2 linked regions of the Desulfosediminicola ganghwensis genome follow. The protein of the gene in region 1 binds, or shares a complex with, the protein of each later gene. Links are inferred from orthologs where the notes say so. Each region holds a gene or a part of one and is shown on either strand. Other genes may lie near its edges.

The links.
Region 2: the proteins of groL (region 1) and metK are in contact, whole or in part, in a cryo-EM structure (PDB 8P4O), measured with the Escherichia coli proteins. The link is inferred for Desulfosediminicola ganghwensis from one-to-one orthologs.

The regions. Positions count from the first base shown.
Region 1 is NZ_CP050699.1:1,427,906-1,431,153, forward strand. The notes cover bases 221-3,139. They hold groL (chaperonin GroEL), read left to right. Parts: upstream 221-814; coding sequence 815-2,464; downstream 2,465-3,139. Other genes in these bases: groES (co-chaperone GroES), read left to right, coding at 457-747; FCL45_RS06175 (DEAD/DEAH box helicase), read right to left, coding at 2,836-3,139. In the rest of the region: FCL45_RS06155 (branched-chain amino acid aminotransferase), read left to right, coding at 1-214; more of FCL45_RS06175, read right to left, coding at 3,140-3,248.
Region 2 is NZ_CP050699.1:5,563,415-5,566,555, reverse strand. Bases 330-3,141 are described here. They hold metK (methionine adenosyltransferase), read right to left. Parts: upstream 2,412-3,141; coding sequence 1,248-2,411; downstream 330-1,247. Other genes in these bases: FCL45_RS23900 (KpsF/GutQ family sugar-phosphate isomerase), read left to right, coding at 2,955-3,141; ahcY (adenosylhomocysteinase), read right to left, coding at 330-1,202. Outside these bases: more of ahcY, read right to left, coding at 1-329. UniProt on the Escherichia coli protein: Catalyzes the formation of S-adenosylmethionine (AdoMet) from methionine and ATP.

The sequences.
Region 1 (3,248 bases):
GGCGGCAACTGAAGACGGTAGCCTGAAAGAGGCCTTTGGTACCGGCACAGCGGCAGTGATTTCGCCGGTGGGAGAGCTCTTTTATAAGGATAAAGCCTATTCCATCAACAACGGGGAGACGGGCGAACTCTCCAGAAGGCTTTTTGACGAGCTGCAGGATATACAGGGCGGACGCAGAGAAGATCCTTTTAATTGGGTCGTTCGTGTTGGATAGTGTTAGAAAGTGCGATTGAAAATATCGGAAAAATGAGCGCTTGGTCGTCGGGTGGAGGGTGTCGTAGGTGCTGGATTTTTTTTTTATTTGTAGCCTTGATTTTTGAAAATCCGCGTTTATTGTAATGCAAGTTTTAGATACCCGCCCAATTTACGGGGCAAAAAATAACGAATTGGGGAACCATATCCATTCTTTCAATGGGCCCGTTCGGTTAACAAACACACAATTTTGTAGGAGGAAGTATGAAAATTCGTCCATTGAACGACCGCCTTCTGGTGAAGAGACTGGAAGAAGAAGAGAAGACATCCGGTGGTATCATTATTCCTGACAGCGCGAAAGAGAAGCCGGCTGAGGGCCAGGTAGTAGCGGTAGGCCCAGGCAAATTGAATGACAAAGGCGAAAGAGTGGCACTGCAGGTGAAAGAGGGTGATCTTGTCCTTTTCTCCAAGTATGGCGGTACCGATGTGAAGCTGGATGGTGAGGACTTCCTCATCATGCGCGAAGACGATATTCTTGGTGTTGTTGAGCAGTAATAAACTGACTACTACTTCTTGCTGCCCGCATTGCTGCGGGAGAAATTGATTATAGGAGAAAATAATAATGGCTGGAAAAGACATTAAATACGGTGTGAAAGCCCGTGAGTCAATCCTTGAGGGTGTAAACACTCTCGCCAACGCAGTTAAGGTTACCCTCGGACCGAAAGGCCGTAACGTACTGATCGAGAAATCTTTCGGTGCTCCTACCATCACCAAAGATGGTGTAACTGTTGCTAAAGAAATCGAGATCGAGAACAAGTTCGAGAACATGGGCGCACAGATGGTTAAGGAAGTTGCTTCCAAGACCTCTGACGTTGCTGGTGACGGTACCACCACCGCTACCGTTCTCGCTCAGGCGATCTACACCGAAGGTGTCAAGCTGGTAGCTGCCGGCGGCAACCCAATGGAGATCAAGCGCGGTATCGATAAAGGTGTTGCGGTTGTAGTTGAAGAGCTCGCCAAGATCGCTACCCCGACCAAAGAGCAGAAAGAGATCGCTCAGGTTGGTACCATCTCTGCTAACAGCGACGAGACCATCGGTAACATCATCGCCGAGGCTATGGACAAAGTTGGTAAAGAGGGTGTTATCACCGTCGAGGAAGCCAAGTCCATGGAGACCACTCTCGATGTAGTTGAGGGTATGCAGTTTGATCGCGGTTACCTTTCTCCGTACTTCGTGACCGATCCGGATCGTATGGAAGTTGCTATGGACGACCCATACATCCTCCTCGTTGAGAAGAAAGTTTCCAACATGAAAGACCTCCTCCCATGTCTTGAGTCTGTTGCCAAGATGGGTAAAGGTCTGATGATCATCGCTGAAGATGTAGACGGCGAAGCACTCGCAACTCTCGTTGTGAACAAGCTCCGTGGTACCCTGAACGTTGCTGCTGTTAAAGCTCCAGGCTTTGGCGATCGTCGTAAGGCAATGCTCGAGGACATCGCTATCCTCACCGGTGGCCAGGTAATCACCGAAGACCTCGGCATCAAGCTTGAGAACGTAACCATCAACGACCTTGGCACCGCTAAGCGCATCGTTGTAGACAAAGACAACACCACCATCGTAGACGGTGCCGGCGATCCTGCTAAGCTCCAAGCTCGTGTTAAGCAGATCCGCACCCAGATCGAGGACACCACCTCTGACTACGATCGTGAGAAGCTCCAGGAGCGTCTTGCCAAGCTGATCGGCGGTGTTGCTGTAATCAATGTTGGTGCTGCCACCGAGATTGAGATGAAAGAGAAGAAGGCTCGTGTTGAGGATGCACTCAACGCTACCCGCGCTGCCGTAGAGGAAGGTGTTGTTCCTGGTGGTGGTGTTGCTTACATCCGTTGCCTCGCTGCTCTTGCTGCTATCGAGCTCGAAGGTGAGCAGAATCTCGGTAAGAACATCCTGCTCCGCGCTCTCGAAGAGCCGGTACGCCAGATCGCTTCCAACGCTGGTGCCGAGGGTTCCGTAATCGTTGAGCACGTAAAAGGCCAGGAAGGCCCAATGGGCTTCAACGCTGCTACAGAAAAATACGAAGACCTCATCGCAGCCGGTGTTATCGATCCTGCTAAAGTTACCCGTACTGCACTGCAGAACGCTGCTTCCGTTTCCGGTATGCTGCTCACCACCGAGTGTGTGATTGCAGACAAGCCAGAAGAGCCAGGTGCTGGCGGAATGCCACCAATGCCAGGCGGCATGGGTGGAATGGGCGGCATGGGCGGCATGATGTAATTTGCCCCTCGCTGACTGCCCGATCATAAAATCGGGCAGTTAGATACGCTCATCGCTTAGCGTACGAAGTTGGCAAAAGGCCTTAGTTATAAGGCCTTTTGCTCTTTAAAAAAAAGTGATAAAAATATATTGACAGTGAGCTCCGAGTACAGTATTTATAGGGCCTCGCAAGCAAGGCGATGTAGCTCAGTTGGTTAGAGCACACGGCTCATATCCGTGTTGTCCGGGGTTCAAATCCCTGCATCGCCACCAATTGAAAAAAGGGGTTTCAACGATTATCGTTGAAACCCCTTTTTTGCGTTTTGGGGCTTGTTGTGTACCCGCTATGTTATCAGATTTTACCTGACCACCTTCCCGGGTATTTAATTTCTTTAAGGCCTAGCCTCTTCAAACATAGCTGCAGGCATCGGATATTCCAACTCCCAAACCATACTTATGGGGCGCTCTCCTTCATAAGAAATCAATTTAGCTGCAGGCCCCAAGTAAACAAACGGAGCGGTCTCACCCTCAATCTGTTTCTCTACACGAGCAAAAAACAAAACGGTATAGCCTCGTTCCCTGATGTGGATATAATTCTGACCGGTGGCAGTTTTCTGAGTGGCAGTGGACTGGCTTTCCCAATGCATAAGGGTTCTGCTGATCGGATAATCTTTGTAGAGAGTCGTTGGTGAGAAATCCTGCTCGACCTTCCTAAAAGTGACCAAGTGAACATAAACTTTAAGTTCGATATTGTGCATCACCCCCACTCCTGTGGGTCCGGGTTTCTGAAAACTGTTCAACCCCA
Region 2 (3,141 bases), 4.1 Mb from region 1 along the record:
TTTTTCAGGTGCAGTTTGGCCACCATCTCATCGAGTTGTTTGGGAAGGAAGTAGACACGCTTCTCATATTTCTCTGAGTTATTCCAAAGCTCAATCTGCGCCAGTACCTGATTGGTGAAGGAGTTGCTCATAACAAAGCTCGGGTGGCCGGTGGCGCAACCAAGATTAACCAGACGACCTTCTGCCAGTACGATTATTTTCTTGCCATCAGGAAAGACCACGTGGTCCACCTGTGGTTTGATGTTCTCCCAGGGGAGATCGCGGATGCCAGCGATGTCGATCTCTGAATCAAAATGGCCGATGTTGCAAACAATAGCCTCATTAGGCATCTGTTCCATGTGGGCGCGGGTGACTACGTTGACGTTGCCTGTGCAGGTTACAAAGATGTTACCGTAACTGGCAGCCTCTTCCATGGTAACGACTTTAAAGCCTTCCATGGCCGCCTGAAGAGCACAGATAGGATCAATTTCAGTAACATAGACAGAAGCACCCATGCCGCGAAGTGCCTGTGCACAACCTTTTCCAACATCACCATAACCGACCACCACGGCATTTTTGCCTGCGATCATTACGTCAGTGGCGCGTTTGATACCGTCGATCAGTGACTCGCGGCAGCCATAGAGGTTGTCGAATTTTGATTTGGTTACAGAGTCGTTTACATTGATGGCTGGGCACTTAAGTGTGCCTTCAGCGGCCATCTCGTTGAGACGAAGAACACCGGTAGTGGTCTCTTCACTGATACCTTTAATCTTTTTAATCTCTTCCGGGTATTTCTCGTGCATTATCTGGGTGAGGTCACCGCCATCATCGAGAATCATATTCGGGGTCCAGCCGTCGGGACCGAAGATTGTCTGATCGATGCACCACCAGAATTCCTCCTCACTTTCACCCTTCCAGGCAAAGGTCGGAAGGCCGGCGGCAGCCATTGCTGCTGCGGCATGATCCTGGGTGGAAAATATGTTGCAGCTTGACCAACGAAGCTCTGCGCCAAGCTCGACGAGAGTCTCCATCAATACCGCAGTCTGGATGGTCATATGCAGGCAGCCTGCGATACGTGCACCCTTCAGCGGCTGCTGATCGCGATAATCTTCACGGAGCGCCATCAGTCCCGGCATTTCGGTTTCGGCGATCTCAATTTCTTTACGTCCCCATTCAGCCAGGGAAATATCAGCGACTTTATAGTCTTGGGTTTGAGTAGACATAGTGTGTACCAGCTATAATTCAGGTTAATCTTTTAGTGGACGCGATTACAGTTTAGCAGCGATCCGCAGTTGTTCTGCTTTGTCGGTTTTTTCCCAGGTGAAATCAGAATCCTCTCTACCGAAATGGCCGTAGGCAGCAGTCTTTTTGTAGATCGGTCTGAGGAGATTAAGGTGATGAATGATAGCTTTAGGACGAAGATCGAAGGTGTCAACAATAAGTGCTTTGATCTCCTGGTCAGAGAGTTTACCGGTACCAAAGCTGTTTACATTGATGGAAACGGGATGGGAGATACCGATGGCATAGGCCACCTGCACTTCAAACTCATCAGCAATCCCTGCTGCAACGATGTTCTTTGCAACATAGCGTCCCATATAAGACGAGGATCGGTCTACCTTGGAGGGATCTTTACCTGAGAATGCGCCTCCGCCATGTGATCCCCGTCCGCCGTAGGTATCGACAATAATCTTACGGCCGGTAACGCCGCAGTCGCCGACAGGGCCACCGATAACAAAGCGTCCGGTTGGGTTGATGTAAAATTTAGTGTTGGCATCAATCATGTTTGCAGGCAGTACAGGCCGGATGATCTCTTCGAGCACGGATTCTTTGAGATCCTTATGGGATACACTCTCATCATGCTGCGTGGAGAGGACAACAGCCTCTATGCGTTTGGGCTTGCCCTGATCGTACTCAACTGTAACCTGGCTTTTTGCGTCTGGGCGAAGCCATGGGAGGACACGATTCTTACGTACTTCCGATTGCATTTTGGTGAGCCTGTGTGCATAGTAGATGGGCATTGGCATCAGCACTTCTGTTTCGTTGCAGGCGTAGCCGAACATGAGGCCCTGATCACCGGCGCCCTGATCAAGGTCAAGACCGCTGCCTTCGTCAACACCCTGGGCAATATCAGAAGACTGCTTATCAATCGAGGTCATCACAGCGCAGGATTGCCAATCAAAACCCATGTCGCTGGAGTTGTAACCAATGCTCTTAATGGTCTGGCGAACTACATCGGGCATATCGACCCACGCAGATGTGGTGATCTCTCCTGCAATGAGGGCCATGCCGGTGGTAACAAGTGTTTCGCATGCAACACGGGCATTTGCATCCTGGGCGAGGATGGAGTCAAGAATTGCGTCTGAAATCTGATCGGCGACTTTATCCGGATGTCCCTCGGAAACAGATTCAGAAGTAAAAAGATAGTTAGACATGGATTATCTCCGCTGTAATTGTGCTGGATGAAACCAGTATATGGATTGTAAACCGTAAATATTATATCGAGTTTATATTTGGTAACCAAGAATGTTACAGGACTATCCGAGATTTGTAATACGAAGTCGCTGCTGAATCAAGGAAGATGCAAAAAAACATCGTACTTTATACCAGATTTGCAGTAAAAGGGTAGTGAAATTGTGCGGGCAGTTGGTGTGTTAGGTGCAGAGGCAGTTTTCATATTAAAAAATAGTAAGCATGAATCAACTATTTGAGATATTGCCATGCGCATTTTGGCCGAAATTTTCGGGACGCTTAAAATGGCTTGAAAGCATGCCAAGAATATTGAACTATGACCTGGTTCTGATCTTACCTGTAACAATCAGGTAAGTGGTATAAAGATAGAAGCGAAAGAGAAGAGACCTTTCAAAAGCAGCGGTTCACGCGGCTGATTTGAAAAATACATTGAATTTTAATTACTCAAGACTGCGTTTGCCGGCCAACTGCCTGTTATATGCAAATGCTGGTGAAGGAATCAAAAAATGTCTATAGCTGAAGCACAAAATGTGCTGAAAATCGAGGAGCAGGGGCTTGCCGCGGTAAGGGAACGGATCGGTTCCGAGTTTATTGAGGCGGTGGAGAAGATTCTCGCCTGCAAGACCAGGCTTGTTATCACCGGAATTGGAAAGTCTGGCCTCATCGGTCAGAAGATTTCAGCTACGCTGAACA